Regions from separate parts of the Absicoccus sp. genome, predicted to be linked through region 1. Evidence: predicted binding sites of a transcription regulator. Region 1 holds the regulator's gene; each other region holds the start of a gene.

What was found. Region 1 encodes HrcA, which represses chaperone genes, less so after heat shock. Its sites were predicted from a motif close to TTTTAGCACTNNNNNNNNNNNAGTGCTAAAA; they were not measured.
Positions count from the first base shown of each region.
Region 2: SOS22_RS09430 (Hsp20/alpha crystallin family protein) is a predicted target of HrcA. The motif match lies at 8,585-8,615, and genes of this name have one in related genera.
Region 3: lon (endopeptidase La) is a predicted target of HrcA. The motif match lies at 7,721-7,751, and genes of this name have one in related genera.

Region 1 covers NZ_JAXDRQ010000052.1:36,991-47,613, reverse strand. Annotated here, with positions in the region: gene SOS22_RS07460 (RNA polymerase sigma factor) at 1-407, opposite strand, end outside; gene SOS22_RS07455 (polyphenol oxidase family protein) at 510-1,265, opposite strand; gene SOS22_RS07450 (MarR family winged helix-turn-helix transcriptional regulator) at 1,356-1,793, shown strand; gene SOS22_RS07445 (ABC transporter ATP-binding protein) at 1,796-3,904, shown strand; gene SOS22_RS07440 (ABC transporter ATP-binding protein) at 3,897-5,726, shown strand; gene hrcA (heat-inducible transcriptional repressor HrcA) at 5,848-6,897, shown strand; gene grpE (nucleotide exchange factor GrpE) at 6,869-7,459, shown strand; gene dnaK (molecular chaperone DnaK) at 7,474-9,279, shown strand; gene dnaJ (molecular chaperone DnaJ) at 9,341-10,459, shown strand; gene metA (homoserine O-acetyltransferase MetA) at 10,534-10,623, shown strand, end outside.
Region 2 covers NZ_JAXDRQ010000063.1:28,546-39,168, forward strand. Annotated here, with positions in the region: gene SOS22_RS09385 (TldD/PmbA family protein) at 1-243, shown strand, start outside; gene SOS22_RS09390 (TldD/PmbA family protein) at 236-1,561, shown strand; gene SOS22_RS09395 (enhanced serine sensitivity protein SseB C-terminal domain-containing protein) at 1,572-2,342, shown strand; gene SOS22_RS09400 (toxic anion resistance protein) at 2,414-3,559, shown strand; gene SOS22_RS09405 (hypothetical protein) at 3,655-5,028, opposite strand; gene SOS22_RS09410 (dicarboxylate/amino acid:cation symporter) at 5,244-6,599, opposite strand; gene SOS22_RS09415 (GNAT family N-acetyltransferase) at 6,874-7,137, shown strand; gene SOS22_RS09420 (Hsp20/alpha crystallin family protein) at 7,322-7,720, opposite strand; gene SOS22_RS09425 (Hsp20/alpha crystallin family protein) at 7,736-8,140, opposite strand; gene SOS22_RS09430 (Hsp20/alpha crystallin family protein) at 8,154-8,540, opposite strand; gene SOS22_RS09435 (hypothetical protein) at 8,669-9,292, opposite strand; gene SOS22_RS09440 (CCA tRNA nucleotidyltransferase) at 9,343-10,623, shown strand, end outside.
Region 3 covers NZ_JAXDRQ010000014.1:3,594-14,216, reverse strand. Annotated here, with positions in the region: gene SOS22_RS02340 (DUF3021 family protein) at 1-406, shown strand, start outside; gene SOS22_RS02335 (ABC transporter ATP-binding protein) at 492-1,391, shown strand; gene SOS22_RS02330 (ABC transporter permease) at 1,403-2,308, shown strand; gene SOS22_RS02325 (creatininase family protein) at 2,328-3,083, opposite strand; gene SOS22_RS02320 (ECF transporter S component) at 3,080-3,700, opposite strand; FMN riboswitch at 3,790-3,904, opposite strand; gene SOS22_RS02315 (MmcQ/YjbR family DNA-binding protein) at 4,028-4,768, shown strand; gene cysK (cysteine synthase A) at 4,810-5,742, shown strand; gene SOS22_RS02305 (hypothetical protein) at 5,849-6,184, shown strand; gene SOS22_RS02300 (alpha/beta hydrolase) at 6,214-6,582, shown strand; gene SOS22_RS02295 (branched-chain amino acid transporter permease) at 6,579-6,905, opposite strand; gene SOS22_RS02290 (AzlC family ABC transporter permease) at 6,898-7,584, opposite strand; gene lon (endopeptidase La) at 7,768-10,041, shown strand; gene SOS22_RS02280 (DUF2252 domain-containing protein) at 10,068-10,623, opposite strand, start outside.

The sequences.
Region 1 (10,623 bases):
GCGCTGGGCGTTGCTCGTACCAATTTACTGATTTCAACTACAGAATAGTCTTCATAATAGTACAAATGGATCACGATCCGATATTTTGTTGGTAAGGATAAAACGGCTTCTATTAATCTTTGATCATCGGATACGGGAGGAGATGTTCCCCACATAGAATCAGGTAAATATACGCGCTTTTGTGACCAGAATGTCATCCGCATATTTTTAGCCTTATTGATGGCGATTCGTAAAAGCCAGGCTTTGATATGTTTTTCATTTTCAAAATCACGTGTTGTCAATACATATTGATAAAACGTTTCTTGGACGATATCTTCGGCATCTGCAGCATTTCGGGTAATACTAAATGCTGTACGAAAGATGCAGTCTTTATAAGTTGGTACCAGATCATCGATGGGAATTTTCATTGTCTTTCCTCCTTATTCAAGGGCCCTTTCACTATATATACAAATGAAGCTGTTTTTTGGTCTCAAAAAAAACAGCCCTTTTTTTGGGGCTGTCAACCAATCTTATTTCTTGATATAGGCAAAGGTGAAATGTTCACCGGTCGTCTTACCATCACGACGATAAGAAAAACAATGTGGATCTGGTTTTGTATCATAGGTCGAAGGATAAATGTGGGTAATTCCATATTTTTCTAACATTTTGATATTCATACCTTGATTATCGATATACGCTTTATGATTGGGCATATATCGGATACAACCATCCATATCAATATGGTTGTCTTTCAATTGATTAACTACTTCCAAACCAACCTCTAAGGTCTCAAATTGAAGACTCGGACTAAAATAGGCCCTGGTTGATGCGGGATGCAAAAGGTTTTCTTCCAATAATTGATGAACGGTCTTATCGGTAATGGCTTGTACGGTTCCTTTCCAACCAGAATGGATTGCACAAATACAAGGTGTTGCTTCATCAATCAACAATAAACCGACACAATCGGCTGTAAATACACCAATCAACGTTTGTGGTTCTGTCGTATAGATGGCATCCACACCCATGATCGAAGTGTCTTTGGAATAGGCACCTTTGGACCAATCCGCCTTGGTGATGCGATAAGACTTGTTGGTATGTTTTTGCCACGGCAAAGCCCAATGATCCAAGGAAAGGGTTTCTTTTTCTAATTGTTTGCGATTCTGTAGGATGGCTTGTGGATCGATACATACATGTAAGGCCATGTTGTTCGCTTCCGGACAAGAGATATCACGCATGGTTGTGGCTGCATAGATCCGATCATCATTTTGATAAATAATTTTGTTCATATTAGTATTCTAACAAAATCGAGTTGAAATATGTATCGGAAAGTAGTAATGTTTAAAAGTAAATCATTTAAAATGAAACGAGGTAGTTCTATGGAAGACTATGAATTTTTATCTTGGCGAAAAATCAAACAGCTCATCAAGAAAACGGTGGATGCTTTTTTAAAAAAACACGATCTAAAAATGATCGATGTGATCTTGATGAATGGATTGTATATCCATCCCGATGCAGATACCCTAAATGATCTGAGCGATGCATTATGTGTCAATAAAGGACAAGCTTCTCGATCTATGGATTCTTTAGTAAAACGAGGATATGTCACCAGTGAAGTTGATATTGCGGATCGGCGATTGATCCATTTCGCATTGACAGAAAAAGGGCAACAATTAACCAAGGAATTGGATGATGTACGTCAGAAAGGGATCCAAAAAATAATGGTAGGGATTCCTGAAGATAAAATACAAATATTTATCGATGTTTTACATCAAATCAATCAAAATATAAAAAGAATCAGTAAAGAAGGGGAATAAATATGGTACGAATGTTTCGATTTATGAGGAAGAATGTGATCTGGATATTGATCATTTTTGGCTTGTTGTTAGGACAAGCCTATTGTGATCTATCTCTCCCTTCCTATACTTCTAAGATCGTGGATACCGGTCTTCAACAAAAAGGTGTAGAAGATGCCGTGGCCGATAGCTTTCGTCCGGAAACGATGCAAAATCTTCTGTATGTTTCTACCGAAAAAAATCAAAAAACGATTGAAGATGGCTATACCTATTCAAAGAAAAAAGACATGTATGTTGTCAAAGATTTGGATACCAAATCCCACGACCATTTGAATGATGTGTTATCCAAAGCCGAAATGATGCTTTATATTATGGAAAAACGAAATATTCCGGTTCAAATGATACCGCAAGTTCAAATGCCACAAGTACGCAAAGAAATCAACAAACGTTTAAAAGACTATCCCGATACGATGATCACACAAGCGGCTATCTTATTTGTGCAACAAGAATACAAAGCCCAAGGCGTAGATCTCGATCAGAAACAAAGCGACTATCTATGGAATACCGGAAAGAAAATGATCCTTATGGCTGTAGTGGCAATGGTTTGTTCCATCTTGGTTGCTTTGCTGGCCAGTCGAATTGCGGCTGAATTGGGAAAAGACCTACGTAATAAGACGTATGAAACGGTATTAACGTATTCCGCTAAAGAAATGAATCAATTTTCAACGGCCAGTTTGATCACGCGAAGCACCAATGATATCCAACAAATCCAATTGGTTGTCACCATGATCTTTCGGGTGGTCTTATATGCACCTATCTTAGCCATTGGCGGCATCATCAAAGTGCAGCAGACCGGTTCGTATCTGAGTTGGATCTTGATCGTTGCCGTGGGTGTCTTATCCGTGGTAATGGCGATCTTATTTGGCGTGGTGATGCCAAAATTTAAGATCCTACAAAAATTAATTGACCGCGTGAACTTAATTTCCCGCGAAATTCTTACGGGAATTCCAGTGATTCGTGCTTTTTCAGCGGAAAAGTTTGAAGAAAAACGGTTTGATCAAGCCAATCAGGATCTAACGAAAACCAATTTATTTGTCAACCGAGCCATGTCTTGTATGATGCCTTTGATGATGTTGATCATGAACGGCATCAGTGTTTTGATCGTATATTCAGGTGCACATGGCGTGGATGCTGGAAAACTGCAAGTCGGAGATATGATGGCCTTCATTCAATATGCGATGCAAATTATCATTGCGTTTTTGATGATCAGTGCCATTGCGATCTTTTTACCAAGAGCGAATGTGTCGGCCAATCGAATCAATGAAATTTTAGATACGAAATCGTCCATCATTGAACCGGAACATCCACAAACACCAGAAAAAAAGGGCAAACTTGTCTTTGATCATGTTTCCTTTAGCTATGGTCGTGCCAAAGAAAAAGTCTTGGATGATATTAACTTTACGGCACATCAAGGGGATACTATTGCCCTGATTGGTAGTACCGGATCCGGAAAATCAACCTTGGTCAACTTGATTCCCCGTTTCTATGATGTAACGGAAGGGTCGATACAAATGGATGATGTAGATATTCGCCATATGCAACTAAAAACCTTACGGGATCGCATTGGTTTTGTCCCACAAAAATCGGTGTTATTTTCCGGCACGATCGCATCGAATTTGCGGTTTGGTAAAAAAGATGCATCCGAATCGGAATTGTGGGACGCCATCGATATGGCACAAGCGGAAGATTTTGTGCGTGAAAAAGAGCAAGGCATTTCTTCTCATATTTCACAAGGAGGTTCCAATGTTTCAGGTGGACAAAAACAACGATTGGCTATTGCTCGTGCCATCGTCAAGCATCCTGAATTTTTAGTGTTTGATGATAGTTTCAGTGCACTGGATTTTGCGACGGATGCCCGTTTACGAAAAACATTGAAAGAAAAAGCAGCCGATGTCACAACGATTATCGTGGCCCAACGAATCAGTACGATCATGCATGCCGATCAGATTTTAGTTTTGGATCATGGCAAAGTGGTCGGACAAGGTAGTCATGAAGAATTGATGGCAACATGTGATGTGTATCAACAAATCGCACAATCGCAATTATCACAGGAGGAATTGGCATATGAGTGATCGTCAACCAAGACAGAACCATGGTCCAGGTCGTGGCCGTGTCGTTGAAAAACCAAAAGATTTTCGAAAATCATTCGCGGCATTGGCTCACTATATGATGCGTTATAAATTTCGCTTGTTGGTGATGGTGATCTGTGCCATATTAGGAACGATTTTTACCATTGTAGGACCCAAGATATTGGGACAAGCCACGACGGAATTATTCAATGGCTTGGTTCGCAAAGTACAAGGAAAAGGGGGTATCCACTTTGATACGATCGCGGCTATTTTGATTCGTGTCATGATCCTATATGCGGTGAGTGCCTTATTCTCTTTTATTCAAGGCATTGTGATGGCGGGCATTGCGAATGATGTCGGTTATAATTTACGAAAAGATATTTCAACCAAGATTAATCGGATGCCATTGAAATATTTTGAAAGCCGTCCTTATGGTGAAGTACTATCTCGCATCACCAATGATGTGGATACGCTTCAACAAGGCATCAACCAAAGTATCACCCAATTGATCACAAGTGTCACGACCATTATCGGCGTTGTCATCATGATGTTGTCAATCAATGGATGGATGACCTTGGCAGCACTTTGTATCTTACCGGTATCCATCGTGATCGTTGCTTTTGTGATGCATTATTCCCAACGGTATTTCCGTGACCAACAAAATTATTTGGGTGATGTCAATGGCCAAGTGGAAGAAGTGTTTGCTGGACAAAATGTGATCAAAGCATACAATCAAGAAGAAGAAGTCTTACAGACGTTTAAACAGGCCAATGATTCTTTGTATGAAAGTGCTTGGAAAAGTCAGTTTTTCTCAGGCATGATGATGCCAATGATGCAATTTATCGGTAATGTAGGCTATGTCATCATTGCGATATTGGGTGGTTTTTTAGTCATTCAAAAAGCCATTGAAGTAGGGGATATCCAATCGTTCTTCCAATATATCCGTAACTTTACGCAGCCGATCCAACAAATTGCGCAAATCATGAATATGTTACAATCCAGTACCGCAGCCAGTGAGCGGGTCTTTGAATTCTTACAGGAAGAAGAAGAACCACAAACCGTAGAAGATCCAACCGATCCAACCCATTTAGATGGGCAAGTGACATTTGATCATGTACGATTTGGGTATGATCCGGATCAAGTCATCATTCATGATTTTTCCGCAAAAGTTATGAATGGCCAAAAAATTGCGATTGTTGGGCCAACCGGAGCCGGAAAGACAACCCTGGTCAAGTTGTTGATGCGATTCTATGATGTCAATAGTGGAAGCATTTCCATTGATGGACATGATATTCGTACATTTGATCGCAATGGCTTGCGTTCCTTGTTGGGCATGGTCCTTCAAGATACATGGTTATTCCATGGCACGATCATGGAAAATATTCGTTATGGTCGTTTGGATGCCACGGATGAAGAAGTCATGGCCGCGGCCAAAGCCGCTCATGCCGATGAATTCATCATGCAACAGCCGGATGGCTATCAAACCGTATTGGATGAAGAGTCCAGCAATATCTCACAAGGACAGAAACAATTGTTGACCATTGCGCGGGCAATATTGGCTGATCATAAGATCTTGATCTTGGATGAAGCCACTTCCAGTGTGGATACACGAACGGAGGGATTGATCCAAAAAGCGATGGACCATTTGATGGAAGGTCGAACGAGTTTTGTGATTGCACATCGTCTATCTACGATCAAAGATGCCGATACGATCTTGGTCATCAATAATGGAGATATCGTTGAACAAGGAAATCATGAAGAGTTGTTGAAAAAGAATGGTTTCTATGCGAAATTGTACAATAGTCAATTTGAACAAGTGACATAAAGAGGGAAAATCATTCTCTCTTTTTTTTATCAACTTTTTAGCACTTTTTAGTTGACGGTGCTAATTATTGTGATATACTGTTAGCAGACGTGGAATAAGAGTGCTAGAAAGGAGTCCCTTCATGGAGTTGACACAACGACAAAAAGTTATATTTAAAACCATTGTTGAAGAGTTTACTCGATGTGCAGAACCCATTGGTTCGAAGACGTTGATGGAGCTACTGGATTTTCCTGTTTCTTCAGCCACCATTCGAAATGAAATGGCTAAATTGGAGAAATATGGATTATTGGAAAAGACCCATACTTCAAGTGGTCGAGTTCCTTCACAATTGGGATATCGATATTATGTCGAGCATTTGATGGTCACGGATCTGGATATGCCAACGAAAGTGTCCCTCCAACAAGTATTTTCGGAAAGACAATTTTCATTGGATGAAATGGTTCAGAAAAGTTGTGATGTCCTTAGCGACATGACCAATCTTACGAGTATCGTATTGGGACCGGATAGTTCGCAACAAACCTTACAAAATGTGCAATTGATTCCCATCAATGCACGAAGTGCAGTGGCGATCATCGTGACGGATACGGGTCATATTGAAAATAAGATGTTTCAATTTGATGAAGATGTTTCCGTTAATGATATGAAAACCTGTTGCGATATCTTCAATGACCAATTAAAAGATACGCCCATCAATCAAGTGATATCGAAAATGGAAGAAATCAAGCCATTGATGAGTGCTAAAATTGTTCGAAGTGAAGTTTTATTTGAAGCTTTTGTGACTGCGTTTATGAAATTTGCGACGGAGAAAGTTGCGGTATCTGGTCGAAGCAACATGTTGTATCAACCAGAATTTAGTGATATTTCAAAATTGAAGCAATTGATGAAAATTTTGGAAAATAGTGATCTGTTTCAGAAATGGACGGATCAAGAAGGAAATATTGCCATTCATGTAGGTGAGCGAAATGAAGTCTTACAGATTGGCGATGTCTCGGTGGTATCCACCAAATTTCATGTGAAGAATGACGAAGAGGGGCAACTGATGGTCGTGGGACCCAATCGAATGCAATATTCGAAAGTGGTTGCGCTAATGGATTATATGAGCGATGTAATTGAAGATGTGTTTACGGAAGGAGGCTTTTCCGATGGATCAGGAAACGAAAAAGACAAATGACGAAGAGGTCAAAGCGGAAGATGTCAAATCACCGAAAGATACGAAAGAGCAAGTAGAAAAGAAATCGGTCAAAGACAAAGTAAAAGAAAAGATCAACAAGGTGGATCCAAGAGATGAAAAGATCAAAGAATTGGAAGCTGCGTTGAAACAAGCAAAAAATGATCGTGCTCGTGCGTATGCGGATGCGGAAAATATGAAAAAGCGTCTACAAAAAGAAGCGGATAATGCGAAGAAATATCGTTTTCAACAAGCTGGTTTAGAGCTATTACCAATTGTGGACAATATGGGAATGGCCATCAAGGTGGATTCAGAAAATGAAGAACTTACAAACTATGTAAAGGGATTCGAAATGATCTACCAGCAGTTGCAGCGTGTGTTGGAAAACGAAGGCGTGAAAGAAATTGATGCCGAAGGAAAACCATTTGATCACAATACCATGCAGGCTTTGATGCAAGAAAAGAAAGAAGATACCGAGCCAGGTATGGTCATTGAAGTGATGCAAAAGGGTTATATGTTAAAAGATCGCATTTTGCGACCTGCACTTGTGAAAGTAAGCGAATAAAGGAGGAATTGATTATGTCGAAAATTATTGGTATTGACTTAGGTACAACAAATAGTTGTGTTGCAGTAATGGAAGGTAAAGAGCCAAAAGTAATTCCAAACCCTGAAGGTAATCGGACAACGCCAAGTGTTGTTGCTTTTAAGGATGGCGAAAAGATCATTGGTGATGCGGCTAAGCGTCAAGCTGTCACAAATAAAAATACGATTTCTTCCATCAAACGTTTGATGGGTACAAGCCAGAAAGTCGAAGCGGAAGGAAAGAAATATACACCAGAAGAAATTTCTGCAATGATCCTGCAATATTTGAAAGGATATGCCGAAGATTATTTAGGTGAAAAAGTAACAGAAGCTGTTATTACCGTTCCTGCTTACTTTAATGATGCGCAACGTCAAGCAACAAAAGATGCTGGTAAAATTGCTGGTTTGGATGTAAAACGTATCATCAACGAACCAACAGCTGCTGCATTGGCTTATGGTATTGATAAAACAGATAAAGAACAAAAAGTATTGATCTATGACTTAGGTGGAGGTACATTTGATGTTTCCATCTTGGATTTAGCCGATGGTACATTTGAAGTATTGTCTACCAATGGGGATACCCATCTGGGTGGAGATGATTTTGATAACGTTTTGGTAGATTGGATGGCTGAAGATTTCAAGAAACAAAATGGTATTGATTTGAAGAACGATCCAATGGCTTTACAACGTTTAAAAGAAGCTGCTGAAAAAGCTAAGAAAGATTTGTCTGGTGTCATGCAGACACAAATTTCATTGCCATTTATCTCTGCAGGTCCTGCTGGTCCATTGCATTTGGATATGACGTTGACACGTGCACGTTTTGATGAAATGACAAAGTTTTTGGTTGATCGTACGATGCAACCAATCCGTAATGCATTGAATGATGCCAATATGAGCCCTAGTGACTTGGATCAAGTTTTGTTAGTTGGTGGTTCGACTCGTATCCCAGCGGTACAAGAAGCCGTTGCTCGTGAATTAGGTAAACAACCAAACCACAGTGTCAACCCAGATGAAGCTGTTGCGATTGGTGCTTCCATTCAAGGTGGTGTCTTAAGTGGTGATGTCAAAGATGTCTTGTTGTTGGATGTTACCCCATTGTCTTTAGGTATTGAAACAATGGGTGGTGTCATGACCGTATTGATTCCACGTAATACAACCATTCCAACGAGTAAGTCACAAATCTTCTCTACAGCTACCGATAACCAACCTGCCGTTGATATCCGTGTCTTACAAGGTGAAAGACCAATGGCCAACGACAACAAAGAATTAGGTAAATTCCAGTTGACCGGAATTGCGCCAGCTCGTCGTGGTGTGCCTCAAATTGAAGTTACCTTCGATATCGACTCCAATGGTATCGTAAATGTCAGTGCCAAAGATAAAGCTACAGGCAAGGAACAAAATATCACGATCCAGAACTCTTCTCGTTTGAGTGATGAAGAAATCGATCGTATGGTTCGTGAAGCCGAAGACAACAAAGAGGCGGATGAAAAACGTAAAGAAGAAATTGATTTACGTAACCGTGCAGAAGGTTTGATTGCACAGATCGATGCAACGTTGGAAGACAACAGAGATAAGATCGATGCAAAGCAAGCCGATGAAGTAAAGAAAATGCGCGATGACTTGCAAAAATCATTAGATGAGAATAATATGGACGATGTCCGTACAAAATTGGATGCATTGGAAAAAGCAGCACAAGCAGCCAGTGCCTCTATGTATGAACAAGCCGGTCAGCAACAATCCAATGATTCAAATCATAACACCAATGATGATGTTGTTGATGGTGAATACACAGAAAAGAACTAGTTTTTTAAGAGTTCCACAATTGTGGAACTCTATGCGTCTACAAAGAAAGGGATGATGTCTCATGGCAGATGAAAAAAGAGACTATTATGAAGTGCTCGGCGTTTCGAGAGATGCAACACCGGATCAAATTAAAAAGGCCTATCGTAAATTGGCTATGAAATATCATCCGGATGTGAATAAAGCGCCTGATGCAGAAGAAAAATTTAAGGAAATCAATGAAGCCTATGAAGTCTTAAGTGATGAAAAGAAACGTGCACAATATGATCAATTTGGTCATGCAGGTGTCGATGGTCAATTTGGTCAAGGATTCTCTGGTGGTTATAGTGATTTTGGCGATTTGAATGATATTTTTGGTTCTTTCTTTGGTGGTGGTTTTGGTGGTTTTGGTCAATCCTCACGTCGACAAGCCAATACACCACGTCAAGGAAATGATCGCGTCATGCAGATGAGCATTGATTTTATGGATGCGATCTTTGGCAAGACCGAAACCATTTCGCTTGAAGTGGATGAGCCTTGTAGCCATTGTCATGGAACAGGTGCCGAAAGTCCTTCGGATGTACAAACCTGTCCACACTGTCATGGTACCGGATATGTTATGACCCAACAAAGAAGTATGTTTGGTGTCATCCAGCAACAAACGGTTTGTCCAGAATGTCATGGTACTGGTAAGAAAGTAACGCATGCTTGTCATCAGTGTCATGGTAAGGGTTATGAGCATAAGCGTCAAAAATTGGATATCAAGATTCCACAAGGTATTCAATCCGGTCAACAAATTCGTATTGCCGGTAAAGGAGAACGTGGTGTAAATGGTGGACCAAATGGTGATTTATATATTGAGATCCATGTAAAACCACATTCAACCTTTAAACGACAGGGCGATGATATTTATATCACTGTACCAGTCAGTGCCATCGATGTGACCATTGGTACGAAGATCCAAGTGCCTACGGTGTATGGCGATGTTGAATTAAAGATTCCCGAGGGAACCCAGCCCAATACGAAATTCCGTCTAAAAGGCAAAGGTGTAAAATCTCGTCGTGGAAGTACGGGCGATGAATATGTAGAAGTCAAAGTTGAAATTCCAAAGCGAGTATCCAAACGAGATCGGGAATTGTATGAAAAAATTCGCGATGGACAGTCGGAATCGCCGTTCGAACGTTTTAAGCGTGCTTTTAAGTAGAACAGTGCCAAACACTGTTCTTTTTTTAAATTCGTTGTAGAATAGTACTAAACGACAAAAGGAGCCAAAAAACTATGCCTATTAATATTCCAAATGAATTGCCGGCAAAGGAAATATTAGAAAGTGAAAAGATATTTGCGATTGATGATGAGAATGCACGTCGT
Region 2 (10,623 bases), on a different contig from region 1:
GAATTTAATTTTGCGGTCAATGAAGGCTATTTGATTGAAGACGGCAAGATTACCGATCCGGTCAAAGGTGCTTCTTTGATTGGTACTGGTGCTGAAATCTTAATGAATATTGACAAAGTCAGCGATAATTTAGAACGCGGTCAAGGCATGTGTGGTTCCATCAGTGGTTCCATTCCTGTGGATGTTGGTCAACCAGCTATTCGCGTTTCCCGTATTACAGTAGGAGGTACGACCAGTGAATAAAGAACAATGGATCAAACGTGCCTTAGAAAAAGGCATCGAAGCTTTTGAAATCTATCAAAGTGTACAAACCGAAAAAAGCATCACTTGGTTTGATGGTCATATGGATACGATGACAACCAGTCATGTGCTGGGAACTTCTATTCGCGGTATCTATGAAGGAAATATGGCCTATATGGCCATGGAAGAGGTCAATGATGACCAAATGGATGCGGTATTGGATGAATTGATCGATCAAGCAAAGATCATCACTACCAAAGATAAAGATGTTTTACGAAAACCAGAATCGTTTGATGTAGTAGAATCACCAAAAGACTGGGTTGCTCCATCTACCCAAGCCATCAAACATTGTCTGATGGCCTTGGAAAAAGAATTGCTTGCCTATGATCCTCGGGTGATCCAAGTAGCCTCTTTGGGATGGGAAGAAAGCGCATCTAGTCGAGAAATTACTAATTCGTATGGCATGCATGTGGCCGATCAATCGCAAGTTCAATATTTAGTTGCCAGCGTTGTTGTACGTGAAAAGGATGTCGTTAAAGATGATTATGAAATTGCGATCATTGAGAATTTAGATCAGTTTGATCATGAAAAATTCGTTAAAAAGTTGTGTGATAAAGCTTTATTTAAACTTCATGCGACATCATTAAAGTCCGGCGAATACCCTGTGATCTTTTCTCAGGAAGCCATGACCGCTTTATTTGGATCTTTTATTGATCTCTTTAATGGTGATTTGATCTATAAAGGCATTTCACCCATCAAAGATCAATTAAATGAGCGTATCTTTTCCAATAAGATCACGATCATTGATGACCCGCAAAATACGGATTGTCTGACCATTGCGAACTTTGATGATGAAGGTTGCCCAACCCAAGCCAAAGTTCTTGTCAATGATGGTATTTTTGCCAATATGTTGCATGATACAAAAAGCGGCAATCGCATGGGAATGGAATCCACCGGAAATGGTTTTAAATCTGGATATGCCAGTGCCATTAGCGTTCAACCCATGAATTGTTATATTGAGCCCGGCCAATATACATTGGATGAATTGTGCGAACAAATGAAAGATGGCGTAGTGATCACCGATTTACAAGGATTACATGCAGGATTGGATTTTGTGAGTGGGAATTTTTCGCTACAAGCCAGCGGCTATACGGTAAAAGACGGGAAAAAAGAGCATGCGCTTGCCTTGATCACGGTTGCAGACAATTTCTTAGAATTAATGAATAAAGTCGTCGAAGTAGGCAATGATCTCGATTGGCAATTTCATCAAATTGCCAGCCCAAGTATTCGCTTTACAAAATGTGCCATCAGTGGCCAATAAGGAGGTTCTTATGCAACAATTTCGTAATACAGCTATGAAACAAGCCATCCAAGCATTGCGTCAAGACGAGAATCCAATCACGATCCAACATATGAGAGATTGCTTGGTGGTTGGTCAATTGTTAGTGCCAGCCCAATGGGATAAAGATCCAATCAGAGATAATAAGGGACAAATGGTTTTCTCACCTGACACCAAATTTCAATTGATGGTCATTGCCGATGATGAAGGCAAGTATTACTTTCCAATGTTTACCAGCATGGAAGAACTGCGCAAATGGGACAAAGAAGAAGAAGTGCAATCTTTGGTCATGACTTTTGATCAATATTTGCCATTTGTGAAAGTAGCACAAAATGATATCCAAGGTATCGTGATTGATCCGTATAGTGAAGATGTGCCTTTGACGTGCCAATACATCTTGGACATCAGTGAACAAAAAGATAATGAATTCCAAGCCAGAGACATTCGAGCAGATGATGAATTTGATCTAAGAGATCCTGTTGCGAATGTGGAAGCCATGATCAGTCAACTTCAATATTTAGGAAATCGCTATTCAGAAATCAAAGCCATTTACTTTAAAGAACGCCTGGTCAAAGGGAAACCATCCCATTGGTTTGTGATGGTGGATATGGATCCAGAAAATCCCGAAATATTCCGAAGCATGGGAACGACTTGTGCCCCTGTTGCGAAAGGAAAGGGCATTGAATTTATGTTTGCTTCAACCCCACAAGGAGAAAAGATTGCCCAAGAAAATCAACCGATTTATCAAGAAAAGACAAATTAACGTTCTGGCATATTCTTTGTATGGAATATGCCTTTTCTAGTGGTACACTAGAAGAAAAGGGAGTACACAGTATGCAAGAGTATAATGAAAAACCACACTTAACTTTAACACCAGATCAGGATGAAATCGGTCAAGAAAGCACGATAAAGAAAAATCCCCCATTGGCTGAAGATATACAAATTGATGAGAGTCAATTTACCCAAGAAGAAAGGGAACAAATCCAAGAATTTGCCAAAAAAATTGATATTACGGATACGATGATCGTTCTACAGTATGGAATCAATGCCCAAAAGAAATTGGCAAATTTCTCAGATAAAGCCTTGGCTGAAGTACGCACCAAAGACTTAGGCGAAGTGGGGAATATGTTGAGCGATGTGGTTACACAATTGCGCGATTTTGATGTCAATGAAGAAAAGAAAGGTATTGCCGGCCTATTTAATAAAGGCAAAAATCGTGTGGAAAAATTAACGGTTCGTTATAATGCCGTTGAAACCAATGTGAATAAAGTCGCTTCGATGTTGGAAGATCATCAAGTTCGTTTGATGAAAGATACCAGCATGTTGGAACAAATGTTTCAAATGAATAATGCCTATTATAAAGAATTAAATATGTATATCATTGCCGGTAAACAACGATTGAATGAAACGTATCAAAAAGAATTGCCAGCCTTACGGGCCAAAGCGGAACAAACGCAAAATCCTGAAGACATGCAAGCAGCCCAAGATCTGGCTCAAGCCTGTGATCGGTTTGATAAGAAATTGCACGATTTACAGATGAGTCGTATGATTGCCATCCAAACCGCACCGCAATTGCGATTGCTTCAAAACAACAATTCTTTGATGATCGAAAAGATTCAATCGACACTTGTCAATACGATTCCATTATGGAAAAGTCAGATGGTCATTGCGTTGGGTCTTAATCATGCTACACAAGCGGCCAAAGCCCAACGTGAAGTAACCAATACAACCAATGAATTATTGCGACGAAATGCGAATGCTTTGCATACCGCAACGGTAGAAACAGCTAAAGAATCCAATCGCGATATTGTGGATATTGAAACGTTAAAACATACCAATGAACAATTGATCCAAACCTTAGATGATGTAATGCAGATACAAAAGGATGGTCGCCAAAAACGACAAGAAGCTGAACAGGAATTACGACAAATTGAATCGGAATTGAAACAAAAAGTATTAGAAGTAACTAAAAGTGAGTGAGCTAGGTATCTTACCTAGCTCGTTTAGTAAGAATACATGATTGTGAAACAAAAGAAATAAGACGAAAAATATTTGCTTTTATATATTGAAAACAGTTAGGAGATAGCATCTTTCACATGTTTTAATGTAGTGGCATCTGCTTCTTTTGAAGAATCTGTATATCCATTAAGATTTGTATTTTTAATGGCAGTTGTCAAATCTACACCTGTTTTTTCTTGTAACCATGTGTAGAATACAGCTAATCCTTTATCATACTCCGTATTAGCTTCATCTGCTTTTGCCTTCAATTCCGGATCATATGCTTTCAATGCAGCATCATAATCTGCTTTGGTCTTATTATAGGTATTCGTAGCCTCTGACAATTTTGTTTCCGCTTGATCCAAGGCTTCATATGCGTCCTTATGATTATTTTTATAGGCATTATATTTGTTCTCTGCATCCGTAACTGCTTTTTGTTTTTCTGTCAAAGTAACTTGAGCAGCATCCAAGTTAGATTGAGCATCTGATACAGCCTTATCCAAGGAATCTTGTTGAGCAGTGATTGATGCCAATTCTGATTGAGCTTGAGCTAAAGTCTGATTCAGTGTGGCAATTTGTGCATTGACGATATCACGAGCAGTAATTGCATCTTGTACCTTTTGATTGGCTTCTTCCAATGCATTTTTTGCATCTTCTAAAGATTGAACGGCTTCTTTATATTTTTCTCCTTGTTCTCCAGTTGTGATCAGATCATATGCATCTTGAGCTTCTTTTTGAGCAGCTTGTGCATCGGCCAAATTCTTCTCTAATTCACTTTGTTTCGATGTTAGCTCATCTAATTGAGCTTTTGCAGAAGCTTCATCCGATACAGCTTGGTTATAATCAGCCGTTTGTTTATCTTTTTCAGCTTGTTTAGCATCTAAATCTGCTTTGGCCGTATTGTATGCGTCTTGAGCAGCATCTGCATTTTTCTTAGCCGTATTGTAATCGTCTTCTGTGATATTTCCTGCATTAGATTTTGCGGTATCCAATGCTTTTTGATACGTATCTTGTGCCTTTGATAGATCTTGTTGCTTTTGGGTTAGTTCATCTTTTTGTTTTTGAAGATCATTCAATTTTTGCGTATTTTCATCCAATCCCTTTTGGTTTTCATCGATCGCTGCTTGCTCTTTTGACTCTTCGGTTGTGATGGTTGAGTCAATGGAAGCTTTAATTTCGTTAGCAGTAGTTTGTTTGTTGTTGTAATCTTTTTGTGCAGATGATTCGTTTTCTTTCGTTTGATTTAATTCCGATTGAGCATCCGCTAATTTCTCACTTGTTGTTTTTTGAACTTCTGTCGAATCCGAAGTTTCTGCAGTAGTTGTCGTAGTATCCATAGCATTTGTTGCCGGCTGAATATCTTCTGCATGAATTGTTGTACTAGCCAATGCGGTCATACCTGTAGCTACAAATCCTATAGCCAAACTCTTTTTTAAAGCTGAAGTTTTCATATACATTTCGCCTCTCTCTATATTTAGTCATCTTTATACGTTTAACTTCTATACTATAGGATAGTAGAATAATTAATAATTGTTAATAACTAATTTTACTTAAATATAAATTCAGCATTTTGAAACTGTAGAATCATAGAGATAGAGAGAAAGGATATTGGAGTATTATTTTATATAAAAAAGAGAACTATCGCTAAAATAGTTCTCCCTTAATGTTATGCATTCGCATGTTCTAGATCAACGGATTCAGAATCTTGTTTATCTTCTGGATTTTTCTGATTGTATGCGACTAAATCTAATTCGTTTTCCGTTTTTGCAACTAAGACGGTTGCTGTTGCGGCACCAACCACATTGGTTGCGGTACGAGCCATATCGGCAATACTGGAAATTGGTGTTAATAAGACGATAACTTCAACCGGTAATCCAGCAGCAATAAATACAGCTGTTGCGGTAATGGTGGCCGTTCCCGGTACACCAACAGTACCAATGGCTACAACTAACGTTAAGACAATTAAGAAGATGTATTGACCAACGCTGTAATGAATTCCTAATAGATTGATAGCAAAGATAGCAGATACAACAGGCCAAATACCAGCGCATCCTGGCATACCAAGATTGGCACCTAAACTAGCAACAAACGATGCAATATCTTCTTGTACACCTAATTTCTTTAAGGAATCTGTCGTGACAGGAATGGTACCAACCGAACTTTGGGATGTAAAAGCAACCAAACCAGCTGGGAAAATGCCTTTAAAGAAGGCAATTGGATTCAATTTGCCAATCGCTGTCAATAAAGATCCTTCGACTAAGAAAATCTGAATTGCACATAAAACATAAACGATAACAAGAACACTAAGCAAAGGTAATAAATCAGATAATGTATGAGAACTAATGACACGACCAATCAATGCCAATACAGCATATGGCGTATAATCAATCAAATAACTAACGACGGTACCTAAGATTTTATTGGTGGCATCCACAAATTGTTTAAAGATCTTGATATCGGTTTCGCCATATTTGATCAATGCGTTATAGGCAAGGGCAACAAAGATAGCAAAAAGCACGATGGGTACGATTTCTCCATTCACATAATGACTGGCTAAATTGGATGGAAATAAATTTGTGATCGTATCAATAAAAGATGGAACTTCTTCTGCTTTATAGTCTGTAGCTAGTTGATATTGGAATCCTTTTCCAATATGGAAGAAGACACTAAACAATAAAGCGAATGTACTCGCAATCAATGTATTCAATAGTAAGAAACCAACGGATTTTAAGCCAATCTTTTTCAAGTTAATCTTTTCCGTTAGATTAGTAATGCTGGAAATAATACTAAAGAATAGTAATGGAACAACGATGGCACTGATCAATCGTGTATAGATCGTTCCGAAAGCAGAATAGTAAGTATATTTATTCTTAAAGGCAAGACCAACGATCACGCCAAGACCAACGGCAAGGAAGGTTGCTTTGGTGAAGCTCCAATCTTTTTTCTTTCGTAAGTACCAAATAATCGCATAAAATACAATGACAAGGCCTAAAGCGGCTAATTCTAAAATATCTATATTCATGTTTCTCTCCTCCTGATTAATATTTATATGGTTATGATTTGAACCAACACATTCGTTTATTTATCGTGCGACAACACATCGAAACCACCTCTTTCTTAAAACACACATATCTTATGTGATTACTATGATAAAGCGTGTACGTATGCTTTGTCAAATAATATATATAAAAACTATAGGAATAATATGAATAATTCATAACTCCAATCGATGAGGTTGCGAAAACAGAGAGGAAATTCTATTCTGAAACAGAATGAACTTAGAGAGAAGGAATAACATGACGATTCACTTTACTGAAGAAAAACGATTTACTCAAGATCAAGTCCAACAGTTATTTTTATCTGTTCATTGGATATCGGGTCAATATCCACAAAGACTATATAACGCATTGATGCATTCTTCTACGGTCATTACGGCATGGGATGATGAGCGTTTAGTTGGATTGGCACGGGTGTTGGATGATAGTGAAATGTTGGCGTATATACACTATGTATTGGTCGATCCGGCTTATATAAGGGACAGGGAATTGCGGGGCATATGATCGAAAGGATCAAAGAAAAATACAAAGATTATTTGTATATCGAATGGATGCCCGAAGAATCAAAAAAACGCTTCCTTTTATGAACGATTTGGCTTTGAAGTCATGGATGATGGCGTAGCGATGCAACGTTGTAACTTCGCGAATAAACGATAAAAAAACCAGCTCTTTCGAGCTGGTCGAATGCCTATTCGATCGAAATGGTTTCATGATTTTCAATGGCTGCTTGTTTGTCAGGAACCGTAATTTGAAGTTCACCATTTTCGAAGTGGGCCTTAACATCTTCTTGTTTAACATTGTTGCCGACATAGAAGCTACGACTGTAACGTCCATAGTGGCGTTCCTGACGAATCAATTGACCATGATCATCTTTTTCATCATGATTCTGGTCGCGGCTTGCTGTGATATTTAATACTCCATCATTCAATTCAATTTGGATGTCGTCTTTGTTTACACCTGGCACTTCCATATTGAATTGGATATTGCCGTCTTTTTCTACGATATCTGTTTTCATGACATCGCCACCAGACCATTGCGTACCAAAGAAATCATCAAATAAACGATCAAATGTTGGATAGTACATCATAATATCACCTTCCTATTATTCAATAGAGATATACTGTTTCGTGTCTTCGATCTTTTTGGCTTCCGTTGGTAAAGTAATCGTTAATTCACCATTATCAAAGGAAGCTTTGATATCTTGTTGATGATAGTTGTCACCTACATAGAAACTTCTCGATTGTGTTCCGGAATACCGTTCTTTACGAACAATGCGACCTTGATCATCTTTATCATCAGTACTGCTTTGTTTTGTTGCTGTTACTTTCAAATAACCATCACTCAATTCAATTTGAATATCTTCTTTCTTGTAGCCGGGTACTTCCATGGATAATACATAGTTTCCATCTTTTTCTACAATATCAGTTTTCAATACACCGGCTTGGTTGGTAAAGCCACCATTAAAGAAATCGTCAAATACACGTCCGAATCCTGGATAATATGTCATGATCTATACCTCCTTATTCAATTGTGATCATTTTGTTGTTTGTTTCTGGCTCTTTAACTTCCTTTGGCAAGGTAATTTTTAATTCACCATTATCGAAAGAAGCTTTGATATCTTCTTGATGATATCCATCGCCAATATAGAAATTTCTTGAACAAGTACCTTCATACCGTTCTTTACGAACATAACGACTATTCGAATCATCGTGATCGATCTTTCGTGTTGCACTGACTTTCAAATAGCCATTGCTCAATTCAATTTGAATATCTTCTTTTTTTACCCCGGGAATGGCCATGTTCAATTCATACATTCCATCTTTTTCATGAATGTCTGTTTTCAATAAACCAGTTGGTTCATCGGTAAAGAAGTCATCAAATAAATGATTCAATGGATAATATCTCATATATCTGCACCTCCAATTTCTTTCTACGAGTATAATAGCACAAAAATTAGCAGAGACAATATAAAAGTGCTAAAAAGTTTATTTTTATAATTTATGGCAGTTATAGATTAAAAGTGCTAAAAACAGGCCTACCCATGTAGGCCTGCATAGTCTTCCTTCCATTGTGCTAATGAAAGCTTTTTATAATTTTCATCAATCAAAACCTTACCAAAGTTTTCATACAACTCCGTCGATGTGGTCTTGATCTCAGGAATCTGCCGTTTTAAGGACTTCAAGAAACGCTTGGCTTCTTCGGTTTCTACATCACCAATCCGAATTTCTTTTCCATTGATGGTCTGAACATAAAAAATGGTATAGTGCCGAGATTCTTGACCACTCAATCGCGTGATCATTTTTCTGGGAATGTAGACCTTTCCCATATAGACCCAATGCTTCGATATACAAATATCGGAAGGCAAGTAGGCTCTTTTGATCAGTGAAAAAGACAATTTATGAAAGGTTTCCGATTTTAGAATGGCTTCTAATTCTTTATAAGAAAGCTTATCTTTGACAACTTTTAAACTTTCAGGAATATAGAGATAATAGATGATAGCCCCCAATACACCTGCAATCACAATAAAATTAAAGTGTACGAACCAAGGATAGGTACCATGAGCCAAAAAGAATATATACTGCATCAACCAGATGATTTCTAAGAGGATGCTCCCTATCCATAAGAATTTTCGTTTTTTCGTATATTTTTCTGTAATCATATTTCAACCTCGCTAAAGGGTATTATACGCTATATGATATAATGGAGCCAATGAAAATACTTTGTCCAAATTATGTAAAAACAATTCTAGATACATTCCATCAAGCTGGGTTTCAAGCCTATATTGTGGGTGGTTGTGTACGAGATTCCTTATTAAATAAAGTACCCCATGATTATGATGTGACGACCAATGCCAAACCCGAACAAGTGCAGGCACTATTTGAACGAACCATCCCTACAGGTATCGATCATGGAACCATTACGGTCATGAGCGAATGTCCTGTTGAAGTGACGACATTTCGACAAGAATCGATGTATTCCGATCATCGACATCCGGATCATGTAGCATTTGTGAATGATTTGATTGAGGATCTGGCCCGTCGTGATTTTACGATCAATGCCATGGCTTATGATCCTATCCTTGGTTTGGTCGATCCATTTGGAGGACAGACCGATTTAGAAAAACACATCATTCGAGCGGTTGGTAATCCATATGAACGTTTTCATGAAGATGCTTTGCGAATGTTGCGTGCCCATCGATTTGCCGCACGATTTCATTTTCAAATCGAAACACAAACCAAAAAAGCCATCCAACAATTGCACAAGGATATTCAATATGTATCGGTGGAACGAGTTCGCCATGAAATTTTAGAAATTTTAGCTGCCAATCCCTATGAAATTGAGAATATGACATTATTATTGTCACATTGGATGCCAGAATTACAATCGTGCAGAACATGTCTCCAACAAACCCCTTATCACGATACAAATGTTCTGCACCATATTTTAAGAGCAATCAAGCTATTGGATCCATTTGATGAAACATTGGCATGGACCTTGTTGTTTCATGATCTAGGAAAACCAGCTTGTCATACCAATAAAAATGGAATTGATCATTTTAAAGGCCATCCAGCCATCAGTGCAGAAATTGCCTGTCGTATATGTAAAGATCTGAAGATGACCAATGCCCAACAAAAAATCATTCCTGCCTTGGTTTATTATCATGATGAAAAGATGAAAGATCCATTGGCTTTCATTCGTAAATTTCGAATACAAAAACATTGGAGCGATGCCTGGATCCGACAATTGTTCATTGTGAAGCATTGTGATATCATGGCTCATTCGGCCTATGGACAACAAACGATCAAACAATTAGAAGCCTTGGAAATAGGCTACGAAACCTGCAATCGACCAATGGATCTGGCACATCTTGCCATCCATGGCAAAGACATTTTGGAAAATACGCCACTTTCAGGTAAACAAATTGCGGATGCGTTACAAGCTTGTTTGGAATATGCGTTTGACCATCCCGAAAAGAATCACAAAGAAGAT
Region 3 (10,623 bases), on a different contig from region 1:
TATATTGCTGCAAGCCATTTCCATTTCCTTTGGCATTTTGTGTCTGGTTTCGATACAAGGTGTGATTGAACATATGCAAGGCTATTCCTTTCATTTGTCGTGGTATCACCCCATCTCTTTTGTGCTTTGTGGCTTCTTGTGTACCATTCCTTATTTCGTTTTAGATATTTTGCAACTCCATCCGATCCTATCTTCGATCATTCATATTTCGAGTGTCTATGCCATCGTTATGTATATGGGATCGCTTTGTGGTTGGTATGCGGATGGAGAAGGTGCTCTCTTTATTTCCATTGGTTATTTTATTGTCTACATCTTTGTTTGGTTTATCATGATCTGGATGGGTAAGAATGATGCCCAACAAATCAATGAAGCCTTAAAAGAAATTCAAGACAAAGATGCATCTTAGTTCGGTGTTTGTGCAACTTAGTTGCCAAACCCTTTTTTTATGATTTTTGATGTGCTATTTTCGATTTAGAAAGAGAGAATTCAATATGAAAATTATTGAAGTGAAACACTTAACGAAAAGATACAATGACCTTCTCGCTGTTGATGATATTTCTTTTGACGTTGAACAAGGAGAACTATTCGCTTTTCTTGGTGAGAATGGAGCGGGAAAATCAACCACGATCAATGTGTTATGTACGATTTTAGAAAAAAACCAAGGAGATATTCGTATTTGCGGGTATCAACTGGGAAAAGAAGATAGTGCGATTCGTAAAAATATTGGTATTGTTTTTCAAAATTCCGTATTGGATCCCAAGTTGACCGTACAAGAAAATCTCATAACTCGAGGGACTTTTTATGGCATGAAAAAAGCCGAGATCAACCAGCGATTGGCTGAATTTGAAACTTTTTTTGACATGCGATCCTTATGGAAAAAGCCCTATGGAACCTTATCGGGTGGACAAAGACGACGAGTCGATATTTGCCGAAGCTTGATCCACGATCCACGCATTTTATTTTTAGATGAACCAACAACAGGCTTAGATCCCAAAAATCGAAAATTGGTTTGGGAATATATTCATTTTCTGCAAAGAGAAAAAAAGATGACCATTTTTTTGACCACCCATTATATGGAAGAAACCACTCATGCTGATCATGTCGTGATCTTAGATCAAGGAAAGATCATGACACAGGGAACGCCATCGCAATTAAAAGATCGTTTTGCTCCAACCCATTTTCTTTGGTACACCCAACCAAGTCTCGAAGCAGAAACGATCGTATCCCAGCTGGGTACGTGTCACTATGAACAAGATCATTATGTAGTAGAAATACATGGCAATATCACTTCTTTTCTATATACATATCGTAACGAAATCGTAGACTATGAAATTATCAAAGGGAGCATGGATGATGTTTTTTTACATTGTACCGGGCATACATTAGAGTAGAGAGGCAGCGTATGAATGGATATATTGGACTCACAAAACGAAATTTACTGTTATATTTTAAAGATCGACAAGCCATTATTTTTTCTTTATTGACACCCATTATCGTATTTATGCTCTATCTTTTATTTCTAAAAAACAATTATGTCGATAGCATCCAACAAATCGTGCAAGCCATGCATCTTTCAATCCAAGAACGATCCATCGATTTGATCGTGTACACTATGTTACTGACAGGAATTACAGGTTCTTCTTTGATCACCATTCCTTATAGTTGTTTAAGTACCATTGTGAAAGATAAAGAAAGCAAGGTCGATGCAGATATTGCGACAACCCCCATGAAACGTTATCAAATTGCGTTGGCCTATTACACCAGTGCGACCATTTCTGCTTTTGTGATGACATCTCTCTTGTTTACCATTGGCTTGTTGTTTATGCAAAGTGTCGGTCATTTATACCTAGCAACGGATACGATCTTGCGATTGTATGGCACGATTGGCATCGGTTCGATCTCCGCAACAGCCTGTCTGATGGTCCTTGTTTTGTTTTTTAGAAGCACTGCAGCCAGTGATGCTTTTTATGGCTTATTATCAGCAGGTTGTGGCTTTGTGATTGGTGCCTATATTCCCTTGTCGCAATTTTCCAAGTCCATCCAAACGGTCTGTAATCTTTTGCCGGCCACACATATTACGGTGATGATGCGTAATTTATTGACAAAAGGGTTCTTGACTCATATAAAAAAGTCAATCCTCGGAGGAAATCTATTTGTGAAAGAAATAAAGAACGTATTTTCTTTTCAAGCAACAATGTTTGATCATGAGATTTCGATGAATCAGTCTCTTTCTTATATTGGCATTCTCTTTGTGTTATCTCTTTTTGCGATTGTTTTTGTCTATGCCAAGACATATCGAAGAAAATAAAAAAACCACAAATTGTGGCTTAATGAAATTGGCGAATTTGTCTTAAAGCATCAATTAGATGTTCTACGGAAACTTGGAAGATGATTTCGCCTTTTTCTTTGGTTGCTCCGCTTGGATCACCACCGATACCAATGGGCTTTCCATCCTCTGTGACAAAGTCTTCCCCTAGCCAAGATAGATGGGTTTCGAATGCTTGATTTTTTATATGCCCTTTTTCGCAGGTTTCTAAATGAACCAAGTTTTCATCGATAGCCATGACCATGGACGTTTCCATTTCACCGCCATGAAAATCAAACGTATTTCCTTTCGATATGGTTGCTTGCACGCGTGGATCATCAAAAGCACCGGACTGCAAGACAAAGACATTCATCCCAAAATCGGAGCGAATTTCTCTTGATATCATTTGAGCTGTAGGGGCATTACCACCATGACACACCAACAAGACGACTTTTTGAAAACCATGATGGGCTAAGCTTGCACAAATATCATACAACATCGCATAGTAGGTCATGGGTTTATAGGTGATCGAACCACAAAAATGCTTATGTTCAGTACTTAATCCAATGGGCATGGTTGGAAAAACAAGAAGGGGAAAGGTATCTTCGAATTGATCAAAGATACGTTGTGCCATGGTGTTGGCAATGAAGTAATCGGTTCCCAAAGGGGCTTGATTACCATGTTGTTCCAAAGCACCCAATGGAATAAGGACGATGGCTTCTTCTTTGTTGATTTGTTCCATTTCCAATCGTGTTACATTCGCATAATACTGTTTCATGCGGTATGTCTTTCTACTTTGAAGGCGGTATGTTTCAAGACAACATGATCATAAACGACATAGCCAATAATATAATTCAATGAGATCTTAATGATATTGAATGGAATGGTTGCCAACATGATAAAACTACGAAGATTGGTAATATTGCCATTCGCAAAGCTAACCGCTTTGATCACATCGTTTAAATTCATGCTCATCGCTTTCGCATAGAGAGGCAAAGTGATATACGCGTTACAGAAACATGCCCAAGCCGTTCGAACCAATACGCCAATGACCAAAGAAGCAAAAATGGCTTTATTGGTTTTTCCCATCTTGGTATAAACGATCCATGTTGGGATCACAAAAACGGCAACACCAAGCACATTGGCCAATTCACCGACATAAGCTGTATTTGTACCTACGGTCAATACTTTGATGAGAATCTTGATGATTTCGACCATGGTTGCCGATAATGGTCCCATCGTAAATAAAGCAATGACAGTTGGTACATCCGAAAAGTCAATTTTGTAGAATACCGGCATCAATGGCACAGAGATTTCCAATGACATCAAAACGCCGGCAACGGCAGTCAACATCGCAGTAAATACTAATTTTTTCACATTCCAATTTTTCATCATACGTCTCCTTTTTCTTTTGGACAAAAGGATCTTCGAAAAAGAAAAAACCAGCACCATTCGGGTACTGGTATGCATGCATATAAAAAAGCATTTTTCTTCTACCATCCAGACTATACTGTCGGTTCTGGAATTGCACCAGATCATGCCGTACGGCTCGCGGACTCTACCGCCGATAGGGAATTTCACCCAACCCCGAAGAATTCTTTTATCTGTTACAACCATATCATAATTTTTATTTGTGTCAACCGGAAATTTGTTCGTATATAAAAAACAGATGAATAGGAAAAATGGACGATTTATGATATATTTCAATAAACGAGGATAACAATGAAAGAAGCAATCATCCAGTATATACAAAAACAATATGGCATTGATCCAGACTATCCTTTTGTGAATGCACCAACCGATCCAGTATGGAACCGCCAAGACAATCATGCTTGTTTTGCACGGATATTGCGTGTACCGAGTAAACAACTCGGTCTTTATGGGACGGAAGAAGACATTTTGGATGTGAAGGTCAGTGATCCTTTTTTAGTGGATATCATGGTGGATGAGCCAGGCTATGATCGAAATCATCAGAAAGGAAATTGGCTATCGATTCAATTGGATGGCACCATTGACTTAGAAGATATATATCGTTGGATTGATGAAAGTTATCGTGTGGCTGGCTCAAAATCCAAGAAATCAAAAAAACGTGGATTGAAAGAATGGATCATACCAGCCAATCCGAAATACTATGATATCGAACATGCTTTTGATGATGTTCAAACAATCGATTGGAAACAAGGACGCGGCATCCAAGTTGGTGATCTTGTGTTTATGTATGTGGGTGCACCTATATCCGCCATCCTTTATGAATGCCAAGTAATCCAAACGCATATTCCTTATCTGTATAAAGATAAGAATTTAAACATATCCGCATTGATGAAAATACGTTTATTAAAAAGATATCCACCCGAAGCATTTTCTTTTTCTCGATTAAAGAATGAATTTGGCGTATATGCTATCCGTGGACCTCGAGGTCTGCCACATGCTTTATTTGAAGCATTGGATGTTTATGAAAAGTAGACTGTACTATACTAAAACTTGTACATAGAGGAAGTAAATACATGATTTATCATACAGTTTTAGAAGCGGTGGGGCATACACCGATGATTCGTTTACAACGATTGACAAATGAAGAAGATGCGCAAGTATTGGTGAAATTTGAAGGTGTGAATATTGGTGGGTCCATCAAGACAAGAACGGCATTGACGATGATCGAACAGGCTGAAAAACAAGGAAAGATCCATAAAGATACCATCATTGTTGAGCCAACCTCAGGCAATCAAGGCGTGGGATTGGCTTTGGTAGCTGCTGTGAAAGGATATAAGACGATCATCATCATGCCCGATTCTGTCAGTGAAGAACGACGAAAATTGGTCAAACAATACGGAGCCGAAGTGATTTTAATGCATGATGCTGGCAATATTGGCGATTGCATTCAAGCTTGTGTCACTAAAGCCAATACAATGGCCAAGGAAGATCCACGTGTATTTGTACCCCAACAATTTGAGAATGAAAATAATATTTTGGCACATAAAACCTATACCGCACAAGAAATCTTAGAACAAGTGGATGGTCCGATTGATGGGTTCTGTTCCGGTATTGGTACTGGCGGTACGATCACTGGTGTTGGTGAAGTATTAAAAGCCAAAAATCCAAATATTGAAATTTGGGTGGTCGAACCAGAAAAAGCAGCCATTCTTTCGGGTAAGCCAGTGGGTACACATCTACAAATGGGGATTGGTGATGGTTTGATCCCACCGATTTTGGATCAAGACATTTATTCACATATTTGTATCATTTCCGATGAAGAAGCCATACAAACGGCTAAACAGCTTGCTTGTAAAGAAGGTCTTCTTTGTGGCATTTCCAGTGGGACCAATGTAGCGGCTGCATTGAAATTAGCCAAAAAATTAGGAAAAGGAAAAACGGTCGTGACCATTCTTCCTGATACAGCCGAACGGTATTATTCGACGGCGTTATTTGATCAAGAGTAGAGCTGATACAGCTCTTTTTTAGTATTCAATAGATGTATGGTGCCATAGGTATTCGATATTGTACAAAAGAACAGGAATCCATAGAATGAAGTAGGGAAGTGATGGAATGTATACAAAACAAACACCAATCCGGGATGTAATAGAAGATTCCCTTTTTGAGAACTATGGTCAGTTATTATTTCCTGTCGATCCAGGATATATGAATGGTAGTACCCTAGGTGATCTTAGCTTGACTTGGTACAACAATATCAATCCAGATAAAACCGTAGAGATCGTACAGTTTTTACATGATCAGAAAGAAAATGGCTACACCATTTTTTATGATATCTATTCAGAAGAAGAAAAGCAGAGGGATGTAAGAAAGCGCAATACGGGTCTCTTTTTCTTTCCAGGAAAAGAAAAGGTACCAACCGCTATTGTGAATGCAGGTTTGCGTATGTAGGAGCGATGTAAGATAGTTTTCCCGTTGCTTTGGAATTATCAAAAAAAGGATACAATGCGTTTGCGTTGATTTATCGTCCCGGGGCACAAACAGCTTGTGAAGACTTGGCTTGTGCCATCGCCTTTTTATTTACTCATCAAAAGGAATTGGGGATTCCGATGGCAAATTATTCATTATGGGGTGGTTCAGCTGGCGTAAGAATGGCTGCTTGTGTTGGCACCAATGATTGGATCGCATCGTATCAAGCGATGACTCGACGTATTCAAAAGATCAAAGCGAATGGAACCGATGCGCAAATCGATATATTTCCTGGTTTATCGCATGGCTTTGGTTTGGGTGAAGGTACGGTTGCCCAAGGATGGCTTGAAAAAGCGATTTCTTTTTGGCAAAAACATTAAAAGATCACTTGAACCAAAAACATGTATAAAATGGTTCCCCCGGCAATGCTCAATAGAGTATTTCGTTTCCAAACATAGGAGCCAACGACAACGAGCGTTGCGATGCACTCGGGTAAGCCATGAGGCGTTTCTACCCATTGAATATTACGAAGACAATAAACCACCAACATACCCATGATGGCGTAAGGTAATACCGATGCCAAATAGGTTATATATGTTGGGGTTTCTTTTTTATTGCCAAAAACGAGAAAAGGGCAAAAGCGTAAAAAAATGGTCACAATAGCCATGATAATGATCAAAAGTAAGGTATGTGAATCAGTCATGGGTTTCCTCGCTTTCTAGGCGCTTTCGAAAGATGGTCAAAAGGAAGGTGATCGAAATCATAGTGGGAATCAAGAATTGATCCGGGCCAAAAAGCCATCGACACAGAATGGAACAAAAAACACCAATGATCGCACTGATATGATTTTTGGTGTCTAGCCATTGTTGGGTAAAAACCACTAGGAAAAGGGCTGTCATCGCAAAATCAATGCCCGTTGTATTGAATGTGAAGACACTGCCTAACAGACCACCAAGTACACTACCGATGATCCAATAGATTTGATCAAGCAGGGTCACAAAAAAATAATATTTATTTTGATCGATGCCTTCAGGCACTTCACCGCTACAGACCAAAGAATAGGTTTCATCGGTCAGACCAAAGATCAAATACGGTTTATAGGGTTGGGTATTTCGATATCGATCGATCATGGATAAGCCGTAAAAGAGATGGCGAGCATTGACCATCAGGGTCATCAGGGCCGTGGTGATCAGGCTAGCACCAGAAGTGATCAGATCAATGGCTACATATTGCATGGAACCGGCATAAATAAATAAACTCATCAAAAGTGCCCAGATTGGACCATATCCTTTGGCTTCGAGCAGCACGCCAAAACCAAGACCAAGAACGATATAACCAGCCATCACGGGCAATGATTGTTTGCAGGCATATTTCAATGTCATGTACATCCCTCCCCAAATTGGACATATGAATTATTATACCAAGAATGTGAATTTTATGAGAAAGATATCAAAAGATCGTTTTATTTTTGATTGTATGGCTTGACATTCATACGAGCCAGGGGTATATTTAGCCCATGATTAGCACTTGACAAACTACAGTGCTAAAAACGGAGGTGTTTATTTATGATACTTTTACCGATTTATAACACGTTGATTCTTCCCAATACAAGAGTGTATTTTCAAACGGAAGATTTTAAAGAAGTCACCAACCATGAACCGACACAAGGAAGTCGTGTTTTATTTTTAATGGAAAAGGAAAAGACAGCACCCGAAGATTTGGATGAAAATAGTTTTTATCCAATTGGTGTGCGTGGGGAAATTACGGAGGTCAATGACCAAGGATATGTGGCTATTGAAACCAATAATCGCGTTCGCTTAAATGATATTTATAAAGTAGCGGATCAAACATTCGATTTTTCATTAACACGTTTGAATGATATTGATGATCTCGATAGTGCAACGGAAGCACAGAAAGTTGAAGGCATCAAAGAAGCTATTTTAGAGTTTAGTGAAAATACCCCTTGGGGCAGGGACGCAAAGAACTTTATTCAAGGATTTGATTCTTTGGAGCAAATGGTCGTTACGGCCTCGCCTTGGTTAACGATTACCAATGAAGAGCGATATCATTTATTGGAAATAGATAGTCGTGCTCAAAGAGCCGAAGCCATTGAAAAGATCATGTATGAATTTAGTGAGACCGCACAAGTTCAAAATGATGCTGCTCGGGCGCAGCAGGAAGATTATCGAAAATTGTATAAAGAACAAGCCATTAAAAAACAATTGGATTATCTGCAAAAAGAATTGGATGATATGCACCCGGAAAATGTAACGGATATTCGTCGCTTACAGATGCGAATTGAAGAATCGGGTATGAATGAAGATGCGCGAAAAGAAGCGGAAAAAGCCTTGAATCGTTTAAAACAAGAAGGCAACAACAGTCCTGAATATGGTATGCTTTATGACTATTTGGATTTTATGACTTCGCTAGCTTGGCGAAAGGAAGCACCGGAAAAGATTGATTTGAAAGAAGCCGAAGCCGTTTTGGATCGCGAACACTTTGGTTTGGAGAAGATCAAGCGAAGGATCATCCAACAAATTGCGGTGATGAATTTAAAGAAGCAGCAATCGGGCTCCATTCTTTTGTTTGTCGGTGCACCAGGTACAGGGAAAACAAGCATTGGCAAAAGTATAGCGGATGCTTTGCATCGAAAATATGTGCGCGTCAGTTTAGGCGGTGTCCGTGATGAAGCGGATATTCGTGGTCATCGTCGGACCTATATTGGTGCGATGCCTGGACGAATCATGGATGGAATCAAAAAAAGTGGGGTATCCAATCCAGTCATGGTCTTAGATGAAGTGGACAAATTATCTTCTTCTTATAATGGCGATCCAGCCAGTGCTCTATTGGAAGTATTGGATCCTGAACAAAATTCTACCTTTACCGACCACTATATGAATGTACCTTATGATTTATCGGATGTTTTATTTGTATGTACCGCCAATACGATGGATACGATTCCTGAACCATTATTGGATCGTATGGAAGTGATTCGTTTTTCTGGTTATTCTGCATCGGATAAGTTACAAATTGCGAAAAAACATTTGTTGCCAAAAGCCATGGAATCTATGGGCATCACAAAGGATATGTTGGAAGTACCAGATCCAACCATTGAAGAAATGATTTCAGGTTATACGATGGAAAGTGGTGTTCGTGGTTTAAAGAATCGTTTGGATACACTTTGTCGTTCCGTTGCTGTTCATGTAGAACAAGAAGATGATAAAAAAGTTACGGTCTTATCTGAAGATCTACCTGAACTATTGGATATGCAACCGATTCGTCATGGTCGAAAACTAACGGAAACCAAGCCGGGTATCGTGACTGGTCTTGCTTGGACAAGTGCTGGTGGAGAAATTTTATTTATTGAAACTCTATTTACCAAAGGTCAAGGCAAGACCATCATTACGGGTCAGTTGGGGGATGTCATGAAGGAGTCGGCACAAATTGCCATCAGTATTGTGAAATCTATGTTCCCGGAAAAAGAAGAATTGTTTGAAGAAAATGATTTACATATTCATGTGCCAGAAGGAGCGGTACCAAAAGATGGACCTTCGGCGGGTATTACTCTAACGACGGCCTTAGCTTCCTTAGTCACTGGTAAAAAAGTAGATCCTACGGTTGGTATGACTGGTGAAGTCTCTTTACGCGGGGTAGTTAGCGCGATTGGTGGTTTGCCTGAAAAGTTAATGGCGGCGGCTCGTGCCGGATTAAAGACCATTTATATTCCGGAAGAAAATATTCGTGATTTAAAAGATGTGCCTCAAGAAGTAAAAGATCAGTTACAAATTATTGGGGTCAAAGAAGTATCAGATGTATTAAAAGCCAATCATATTGCATAAAAAGCTGTAGCGAAATCGTTACAGCTTTATTTTAGCGCTTGTAGAAAAGTTTGATAATCATCTTCATTTTGATTGGCATAGGCCTGTGCAAATTGAACCATCGACTGAATAAAACGACCATTTTTTCCTAAATAACCGGCAATCGCAAATCGATTTCCGGTTTTTGCGTGTGCATGAGCCAATGTTCTTGCACATAAAGCACAATAGCCCACAAAATCATTGGCTTCGATTTTTGCCAGGTTGAAAGCACCTTTATAATCCCATAGCTGTCGAACATAGTAATCCAACCATTTGCCTTCGCCAAGCGGAATGCTGACCCAACCTGTTAAAATGTCTCCGGCGGTTTGGGCTGCTCGTAAACCTTCGACGACACGGCGTCCATGTTCATGAAAGATGGATGTACCGGCATTGGGTTCCAAAACGGATTCGTTGGCTTCTTTGATTTGTAAGATGAGGGTATCTTGATTGGAACCACCTTCCAGTAAAATGACCCAAGAACGCGTGCCGACACTACCAACACCAACGACTTTAAAGGCAATATCTCGAATCGTATATTGATCAATGATAAAACGGCGTTCTTTG